Regions from separate parts of the Acidaminococcus sp. HCP3S3_G9_1 genome, predicted to be linked through region 1. Evidence: a T-box and tRNA genes for the amino acid it is inferred to sense, from the RefSeq annotation. Region 1 holds a T-box; the other holds one or more tRNA genes.

Region 1 (5,135 bases):
AAAGTGGAGAAGGGCCACAGGCCGGAGCTGAACCAGGTGTCCAGGCAGTCTTCTTCCTGATGGATATGGGTGCTGCCGCATTTGGGGCAGGCGGTAAGATCCGTCCGGGAAGCGGCCACTTCCCCGCAGTCGTCACAGTACCACACCGGGATCCGGTGCCCCCACCAGATCTGCCGGGAAATGCACCAGTCATGGATGTTTTCCAGCCATTGGAGATAGGTTTTGGTGAACCGACTGGGAACAAATTCCGTATGGCCTTCGGTGACGCATTTAATGGCTGCTTCCGCCAGGGGTTTCATCTTCACGAACCACTGGGTGGACACCATGGGTTCCACCACATGGTGGCAGCGCTGGCAGTGGCCAACGGAGTGGGGAGCATCTTCGATTTTCACCAGAAGGCCCATGTCCTTCAGATCCTGGACAATGTGCTTCCGGCATTCATACCGGTCTTCCCCTTCGTATTTGCCAGCCTCTTTGGTCATTTTCCCGTCCAGGCCAATGACCACGATCTGTTCCAGGTTGTGCCGCTGGCCCACTTCATAGTCGTTGGGGTCGTGGGCCGGGGTGATTTTCACCGCGCCGGTACCAAATTCCAGGTCCACATATTCATCGGCGATAATGGGGATCTCCCGGTTGGTGGTGGGCAGGGCGATCTTCTTTCCCACCAGTTTCCCGTACCGTTCATCCTTGGGGTTCACGGCCACGGCAGTATCCCCGGGGATGGTTTCCGGACGGCTGGTGGCGATGGTCAGGTACTGGTCCTTTTCGCCCACAATGGGATAGTTGATGTACCACAGGGCACCAGCATCGTCCTGGTGTTCCACTTCCACATCGGACAAAGCCGTACGGCAGTTGACGCACCAGTTGATCATCCGGGTGCCCTTGTAGATCAGGCCCTTTTCATAAAGGCTCACAAAGGCTTCCCGGACCGCCTGGCTCAGGCCTTCGTCCATGGTGAACCGCTGCCGGTCCCAGTCGCAGGAAATCCCCAGGCTCTTCAGCTGCCGGACGATTTCGTCCCCGTAGGCTTCCTTCCATTTCCACACCCGTTTGATGAATTCTTCCCGGCCCAGATCATACCGGGTCAGACCTTCCTTCTTCTTCAGTTCCTCTTCCACCTTGATCTGGGTGGCCAGTCCTGCATGGTCATAGCCCGGCAGCCAGCAGGTGTTGTCCCCCATCATCCGGTGCCAGCGCACCAGGATGTCCTGGAGGGTATTGTCCAGGGCATGGCCCATGTGGAGCTTGCCGGTAATGTTGGGAGGCGGGATCACCACACTGAAGGGTTTCCGGCTCTTGTCCACCGGCTGATGGAAAAAGCCGTGATCGATCCAGTATGCATACCATTTCTTCTCCACCGCAGCCGGATCATAGACCTTGGGGATGTTGTTTTCTTCTGCCATAACTCTGCCTCCTTAAAAAAATAAACCCGTCCTGCTGTATAGGACGAGTTGTTCGCGGTACCACCTACATTCTCAATTGCTTGAGCACCTTAAAGCGGCGTAACGTGCCGTGACGGACAGGGCTTTCCTCCTGCCGGCTCCAGGACGACTTCCAGCGCATTGCCCGGATGCTTCCACCACCCGCATCCTCTCTGCCGGTGCAAGGGGCGCTGTACTCCTTCCCATCATCGCCTTTGGCTGTATGGTTGTATGGAGTCATTGTAACAAGGGTGCGCGGGATTGTCAATGGGGTGGACCCTTTCAAGGCCCCGTCAACGGTCAGCGGCCGTTGAACGCCGACAGAAAAGGGGTGCTGCACAAAACGTGCAACACCCTCTTTTTCACAGCGCCTCGATCTGCCGGCACAGCATCTTGCCTACGCTGTCGGCCATTTTATCCAGATCCCGGACTTCCACACAGTCTTCCCCGAAGATCTTCCGGGCATCTTTCATGATGTGCTGATTCTCTCCGTTGATGAGCCCGATGATCCGGATCCCTTCCCGGCGGAGGCTGGCGGCTTCGTCAGCGGTGTTGGCCACGGCTTTTTCATCCCGGTATTCCGAAGAGCTAAACAGCCCGTCTCCCACCAGAGGCTTGTCGTCGTTGGGCTCCGCATCCGTGAGCATGATCAGGATCTTTTTGGTCTGGGTAAAGTCCCCCATCAGCTGCCGGGCTCCCCGGAGGGCCAGCCCGTCCCGGTTCCACCCGGTGGCCACATAGTTGAAGATGTTGGTGCACCGCTTCTTGTCCGCATAGTCCTTGAACAGGGTGAGTACCGTATAGTTCCGCAGAGTGCAGAAGGAATACACCTGGTAGGGAATCCCGCACTGGCGGAGACTTTCGGCGATCACATAGGCCTGGGAGGCGATTACCTGCTGATACTCCCCCCGGGAGGCGGAAGCATCCAGCATCAGGTCCACGGTGAAATCCGGGCTGGAGACGGTCTCCCGTTCGAAGAACACCCGGCTGTCGTTCACCTTCAGGGCCCGCCACACCAGGCCGGGTACCAGTTCCCCTTCCTTGGCGGGCACCGGCAGCCGGGTCTGGGCCATGCGCATGACGCTCCGGAGCTGGCTGGTGAGCCGGGCTATACTCTTCCGGCACTGTTCCCCGTGATCCTTGTAGTAGGCCAGGTTCTTCACCCGCTGGGCGTGGGCTCCCTCAAGCCAGCGGGAAGCTTCCCCGGTGGCCCCTTTGCTCCCCAGCCGGCCCCGGGTAAAGTGGAGATGGCACCCCTGATGAGGCCCGTTGCACCAGGCCTGGTCAATATCCAGCATTTTCCGGGGCGGGTAGATGCTGGCGCCGAAACAGTCGATGATATAGTTGTAGTTTTCCGACGCCGTCTGGCCGGTGATAATGGCCATGAGCCCGTTGTGGGCGTTTTTCCCGGCCAGGATGTCCATGGCCTGCTTCTTGGAATAGAGAAAATTGAACACGCTTTCCTGCTTCCGGAACACATGGGGCAGCAGCCAGTCGATAAAGTCCCCCAGGCCTTTGCTGATGATGACTTTTTCCAGGCTTTCCCGGACCAGGAAATGGGAGACGAAGTACTTTTTGGTAATCTTCCGGAAATGGTCGCACAGCTGCTTGGTATCCCAGGCCGGATCGAAGCAAAGATTGGCATAGAGCCCCTTAGCCCAGGGGTCATGGAGATCCAGTCCCTCCCCCAGCACCTCGTGCCACCGTGCCGCCTGCATTTCGTGGGCCACTCCGGTTTTGTCCAGTTTGGTGCCGTCAAAATAGGCCCTGGCATGCTGCTGCCGGAGATAGGGCAGCACCGGCCGCACCGGAGCCTCCTTGGCGTAGGTGGCGTATTCCAGTCCCAGCCAGAACAGGTCCGTAAAGGTATCCCGGAGGGCGCTGTCTTCCATTTCCTCGAACATCTGGTGGATCAGCTTCACATCATAATATTTCCGGGTGAAGCCCACCACCGCGTTCAGATATAGATCCGGGGTACCCTGTTCCGTATAGGCCAGAAAATCGGGATCGAACCGGTAGTCCCAGGACACGTCCCATACGATATTCAAAGCCCGGCGGCGTTTGGCATCGTACTTGAGTTTTCCCATGGTTCCTCAGTCCTCGAAAATGTCCTTTTTGGTATAGTTCCCGGGAATGTGGAGATTGATCACGTCCCGGATCAGCCCCGGTTCATATTCATCGAAGGATTTGTTCACGATTCCCAGATCCAGGGCCTTGTGGGCTTCCAGCCCGGCTTCCATCAGGTGGATGGCATCCAGCATCCCCCGCAGATCCAGGGCCTTTTCAGAGATTTCGCTTTCCTGGCATTTCTTTTCCAGGTCCTTGAAGATCTGACAGAAGGCCTTCCGGGGTTCCTTCCGCAGTCTGGGGAATTCGTCCTGGAGCAGCCGGTCCAGGGATTCCATGGAAATGGGCGGCAGCTGGATCACCGCAAACCGGGAAGCCAGGGCTTCGTTCAGTTCCCGGGTGCCGGAATAGCCGTAGTTCATGGTGGCGATGAACCGGCAGGCCTTGTGGGCATGGAGCAGGTCATAACCGGGAATATCCACCGTATGCCGGAAGTCCAGCAGAGAATGGAGCACAGCCATGGCTTCGTTCCGGGCCATGTTGATTTCATCGAAGACCCCGAATCCCCCTTTCACCGCGCACTGGTACACCGGTCCGGGACGGAATTCCACTTCCCCGTTTTTGAAGGTATCAGTGCCCAGCATCCCGGTGGCATCCATGTTGATGTGGAAGGACACGTTCCACATGGGACGGCCGAACACCGCTGCCAGGTTCTCCGCCAGCACGTTCTTCCCGGTGGCCTTGGGTCCGGCCAGCAGCAGATTCTGGCCGCACAGAAGGGCCGCAATGGCCTCTTCCCACACATCCTTTCCATAATAATGGAAATGGGGCACAGGGACACGGGCCGTCAGGTCTTCCGGGGTGGGAAATTCCTTCCGGTACGCCCGGATTCCCTGGATCAGTTCCGGGTTGATTTGTTCACTCTCTAAAAATTCCAGCATCATAAGGGCTCCCCTCGCTTGACATTTGCATCAGTAATTATTATAGCACAAAAGGGGGCATTGCACGTTACGTGCAATGCCCCCTGATTGTCAGCGGTCAGCTGCCGTTGACAGTTCTGCTGCTCTTGCTGCAGAACCTTATTCCGGCACTCCTCCGAACCGGTTGGCTCCGCTGTCACCTTTTTTCACCATCAGGTAAATATACGTGGCCAGGTTCAGGATGGGCACCAGGAACAGCAGGGTCCACCAGCCGCTCATGTCCATATCGTGGAACCGGCGGGCCAACAGAGACAGGCCGCACAGGAACATCACCAGATAGGTGAGCATCCACAGGCCCATGAGAGCAATGGCCCCCACCCCGCTTTCAAACAAGGTGAAGATGAACACGCAGCCCATGAGGAAAAAGGTCAGGCAGCTGGCCCCACCCAACAGGAGAGCCCCCCGGAGGGCCAGCTCCACCCGGCCCAGACGGCCGTGGAAATTCAGATACAAATCCAGGAGAGACGCCCAGTCCCGGGGAATCTGCCGGGCAAAAAAGTGCCGTTCCATCCACTGATAGGGGGAAAGTTTTTCATTTTTTATCGCAGAAGTTTCAACATGCAAATCCATACAGCCTCCTTGCCATCAGCGATTCCTATGTTTTCAGTCGAAAGATATTATATCTATTTTTAGCGAGAAAAGAAAGAGGCCAGGACACAAAAAAAAC
Region 2 (5,135 bases), on a different contig from region 1:
ACCTTCCACCATGGGGAAGAACACACCTGCCATGGCTTTCTTGTAGATGCCATAGATGGACAGGCACAGGGCGCTCATGGTCACCAGGAACATGAAGGTCATGGGGATGTAGAGCATCCAGCTCTTACGGCCGGTCACTTTCAGGAATACGGCCAGGGCAACCAGGCACAGGGCACTGAGCAGCTGGTTGGCAGCACCGAACAGCGGCCAGATATTCATGTAACCGCCCAGGCACAGCAGGTAGCTGGGAATCAGGGTCACGATGGTGGCCACATACGTATTGCTCAGGAATTTGGCCACGGAACCCTGTTCCTTGCCTTCTTCCGGAGCCAGGATTTCCTGGAGCATCATCCGGCCGATACGGGTTACCGCATCGATGGTGGTCATGGCCAGAGCGGACACGCACATGGTCACGATGCAGGTGCTGTAATATTTGGGAATACCGAACATGGTGAAGTAGTTGCCGATGGCACCACCGAAGATAGCAAACGGAGTGGCTTTGGGCAGCTGGCCGTTTACAGCCACGGAGCAGGCGATAACCAGGGAAACCACACCCAGGGTGGATTCAATCAGCATGGAACCATACCCAACGGGCAGCATATCTTTTTCATTGGAAATGGTTTTGGAGGAAGTACCAGAAGAAACCAGGGAATGGAACCCGGATACAGCCCCGCAGGCGATGGTTACAAACAGGATGGGGAACAAAGGCTTGCCGGCTACATCAAAGGAAGTGAAGGCAGGCATATTAATAGAAGGATTCCCCACGATGATGCCCAGGACACCGGCCAGGATCATCCCCAGCAGCAGGAATACGGACAGATAGTCACGAGGCTGGATCAGCAGCCACATGGGCATAATGGAAGCGGCGAAGCAGTACGCATAGGTCACATACAGCCAGGTGGTACGGGAAGCGTAGATGGGATGGGCAATGCCAAGGCTCACCATGGCCACCATGCACAGGATTCCCAGGATCAGTTCTTTGGAACCGTGGATGTTGAACCGGCGGGTCACCACACCGAAGATCATGGCAACCACGATGTAGATCATGGAAATGGAAGCGGCGGAGGCGTTGGGCCCCATCATTTCGCCGGTTTTGGAGAAGCCGTTGAAGGTGCTGGCCATAATGTCGGAGAAGGCGGCGATTACCAAGAGGGAGAACAGCCAGCCGAACATCAGGAACATTTTGCAGCCGGTATGGCCCACGTATTTTTCAATCAGGGCACCCATGCCTTTGCCGTCGTTCTTCACGGAAGCATAGAGGGCGGTGAAATCCTGTACAGCACCGAAGAATACGCCGCCTACCAAAATCCATAAGAAAGCAGGAACCCAACCAAACATGGCGGCGATAATCGGACCGGTTACAGGGCCGGCACCGGTAATGGAAGAAAACTGATGGGCAAATACCGTGAAGCGGGAAGCAGGGGCAAAGTCCTTGTCATCCCGGAAACGGTAGGCAGGAGTTTTCGCATCCGGTTCGATTCCCCAGGTCTTTACCAGCCAGCGGCCATAAAACATGTACGCGCAGATAAAGATTACGATAGCAAGACACACAAGCGTTAATCCGTTCATCATCATCACTCCTTCGAAAAAAATCCGACACTCGGGAATGCAAGTGCCGTGATCAAATCGGATGCTTGTTTATGGTACGTAATTTATCACTACCGGATACAAATGTCAACAGTTTTTTGTATACCTCATACAATATTTTTTCAAAGTGTTATCGAGATAAAAACAACTATGGGAATTAACAGAGAATTTGTCCACTGCAGAAGAATTTTCGCCATTTAGAAACAATTTCTTGTGCGCGGAAGGAAGACAAAGGGGGGCGCTGCACGTTGTGTGCAGCGCCCCCTTTGTCATTCGTAATGATTCAATATACTTTTGATCCGTTCCTTTTTGCTTTTGGGAACTTTCCATTCATAGTTCCTGTAGTTGTTCTCTCTGTGGTCGGTGGAATAGTCGGCGTAATCGATATCCCAGTTCTGTTCGTAGCTGCGGTTGTAGTCTCCGTGGCCGTCATCCAGCTGATATCCGGCAAACATGGCATCCTCCTTTGGGAAAAACAGATCCTTCTATAACATTAAGGTTTACAGTTAGGAAGTTTTGTATCATATACTGGTAATTTTAGCACAAACATTGTACAATGAATACAGAGAAATGAAAACACTGTACCGTGGAATCGGTTAGGGGAGTGGAGAGTCATGAAAATCGTTACCTTCGAATACGACAGCGATGTACAGGTGGGGATCATTTCCGAGGATGGAAAATTTGTGATCCCGGCCAACAAGTACAACAATATGTATGAACTGATCCAGCAGGCGGATTTTGAAGAACTGCTGGCTATTGCCCGGGTGGACATGGGTGCGGTTCCCATTGACCAGGTCAAGCTCCTGGCTCCCATTACCCATCCCCGGAATGACATTATCTGTCTGGGCATCAACTACAAATCCCACGACGACGAACTGCCTGATGAATATGTACCGGAAAAAATCGTCCAGCGGCAGGTACCTGTGTACTTCTCCAAACGGGTGGACCGGGCGGTGGATCCGGACGGGACCATCGACGGCCATTTCAATGTGGTGAAGGAACTGGACTATGAATGCGAATTGGCGGTGATCATCGGGAAGGAAGCCCGGGATGTGGCGGAAAAAGATGCCGGGGACTATGTGTTCGGCTATACCATCATTAACGATGTAACCGCCCGGGACGTGCAGGTGGCCCATAAACAGTGGTATTTCGGGAAGAGCCTGGACACCTTTGCCCCCATGGGGCCCTGCATCGTTACGGCGGATGAATTTGATTTTCCGCCGGCGCTCCATCTCACCTGCAAGGTGAACGGGGAACTGCGCCAGGACAGCAACACGAAACTGCTGGTTCACGGGATCCCTTACATCATCAGCGAACTGAGCAAAGGGATGACCCTCCGGGCCGGGACCATCATTGCCACCGGTACTCCCGCCGGCACCGGCATCGGCATGAACCCGCCCCGGTTCCTGAAAAGCGGGGACGTGGTGGAATGTTCCATCGAAGGAATCGGGACCCTGCGGAATAGGGTGAAATAAATAAGAAAAGGGGCTGTTGCATGCGCAGCAGCCCCTTTTTCTGTCTCAAGCCGGGAGTCTCATGCCAAAGGACGCCAAACGCGGCGGCGTTTGGCTGGGAATGGAGACGCCGCTGACGCGGCTAACCCACCACCATTGCGCAAGCGCAACGGTCCCCCGCCCTTGCAAAGGGCGGATAATGGGTACGGGGGCTTGCGCCCTGGTACCCCTAAAAAGCAATGGGCTCCAGCCCGAGCATATATCCGTCCCTTTTCAAGGGCGGGGGACCAGCCGTAAGGCTGGTGGTGGGTTAGCAGCCAACGGCTGCGTCTTTCCTCAAAGAAACCCGCCGGCTGCGGGTTTCTTCCAAAACAACCAACGCTGAACCCATACAACAAAAAAGGCTGCCTTCCGGCAGCCTCTGCTTTTTATCTGGTGGAACTAACTGGACTCGAACCAGTGACCCCCACGATGTCAACGTGATACTCTAACCATCTGAGCTATAGTTCCATAAGCAACAAACTTATTCTAAACGATAATGGGGTTCTTTGTCAAGTGGGTTTCCTGTTTCTTTTTTCTTCCGGAAACGATATAATGAAAGGAACAGTCAATCAACTCGTAACAAGCAGGAGGAATGGAGTTTGTCGGAAGTGACGGAAAAACGGTTTGAATTCCAGGACGCCCGGGAAATGGTGGCGGTACTGGGAGAAACAGATGAATACCTGAAGCAGATGCAGGAGAGCCTGGGCTGCCGGCTGATCCCCCGGGGAAACGAACTGATCGCCCAGGGAGCGGAACAGGATGTGGAGCTGGCGGACCGGCTGATCCGGGAGTTGCTGTACCTGTACCGCCAGGGGCTGCCCATTACCCAGCATGATGTGAAATACAGCCTGAAACTGGTCCGGGAAGGCCAGGAGGAACAGCTCCACAAGCTGTTCACCGATACGGTGCTCACCACTGTCCGGGGACGGCAGGTAAAGGCCAAGACCCTGGGCCAGATGCGGTATTTGAAGACCATTGCCCAGAACGACATTACCATTGCCATCGGGCCCGCCGGTACCGGGAAGACCTACCTGGCGGTGGCCATGGCGGTGAAGGCCCTGAAAAACAAGGAAGTGGAACGGATCATCCTCACCCGTCCCGCGGTGGAAGCCGGGGAAAAGCTGGGCTTTTTGCCCGGGGATCTCCAGGAAAAGGTGGATCCCTATCTGCGGCCTCTGTATGATGCTCTGTACGAAATGCTGGGGATGGAGGCCTTCCAGAAGAACCTCCAGCGGGGGATCATCGAAGTGGCCCCTCTGGCCTACATGCGGGGCCGTACCCTAAATGATGCTTTCATCATCCTGGACGAGGCCCAGAACACCACCCAGGAACAGATGCGGATGGCCCTTACCCGGTTCGGCTTCGGCTCCAAGCTGGTGGTCACCGGGGATGCCACCCAGGTGGACCTGCCGGGAGGACGGCCTTCCGGACTGGTGAATGCGGCCCAGGTGCTCCAGGACGTGCCGGGGATCGGCATCATCCATTTTTCTGAACAGGATGTGGTCCGGCACGAAATCGTGGGGGCCATCATCCGGGCTTATGAAAAATACGACCGGGCCCGGAAGGAACACCGGCAGCCCGGTGCTGACAGGAATAAAGGAGAAGGAAAATGATCGTTACCCTGGAAAACAACCAGACGGAGATTGCCATTCCGGAAGAACTGGAAGAGACCCTGAAAAAGGCCATGGACATTGTGGCCCGGAAAGAGGAACTGACGGACAATACGGAAGTGGACATTACCATTGTGGACAATGAAGAGATCCATACCCTGAACCGGGAGTACCGGGGCATCGACCGTCCTACGGACGTGCTGAGCTTTGCCCTGGACGAAGGGGACGAGGAACCGGAAGTGGACGACGGGGAAGCGGAACACCTGCTGGGGGACGTAATCATCTCCGCTCCCCGGGCCGTGGAGCAGGGAGAGGAATTTGGCCATGGGCTCACCCGGGAAATGACCTACCTGGCGGTCCATGGCATGCTCCACCTTTTGGGCTATGACCATATGGAAGAGGCGGACAAACGGGTGATGAGGGCCCGGGAGGAGGAAATCCT

What was found. A T-box is a leader RNA that pairs with one kind of tRNA and senses whether it is charged. The one in region 1 lies ahead of ACTQY1_RS04045 (valine--tRNA ligase), so its partner is inferred to be a tRNA-Val.
Region 2: it encodes a tRNA-Val, which carries the amino acid that the T-box ahead of ACTQY1_RS04045 (valine--tRNA ligase) is inferred to sense. The anticodon was not compared.

What each region holds. Positions count from the first base shown of each region.
Region 1 is NZ_JBQKCH010000004.1:110,916-116,050, forward strand. It holds gene ACTQY1_RS04045 (valine--tRNA ligase) at 1-1,403, opposite strand, end outside; T-box leader at 1,440-1,640, opposite strand; gene ACTQY1_RS04050 (VWA domain-containing protein) at 1,784-3,508, opposite strand; gene ACTQY1_RS04055 (AAA family ATPase) at 3,515-4,432, opposite strand; gene ACTQY1_RS04060 (DUF805 domain-containing protein) at 4,568-5,038, opposite strand.
Region 2 is NZ_JBQKCH010000009.1:48,536-53,670, forward strand. It holds gene ACTQY1_RS06950 (carbon starvation CstA family protein) at 1-1,569, opposite strand, end outside; gene ACTQY1_RS06955 (hypothetical protein) at 1,857-2,042, opposite strand; gene ACTQY1_RS06960 (fumarylacetoacetate hydrolase family protein) at 2,202-3,062, shown strand; tRNA gene ACTQY1_RS06965 (tRNA-Val) at 3,475-3,551, opposite strand; gene ACTQY1_RS06970 (PhoH family protein) at 3,683-4,696, shown strand; gene ybeY (rRNA maturation RNase YbeY) at 4,693-5,135, shown strand, end outside.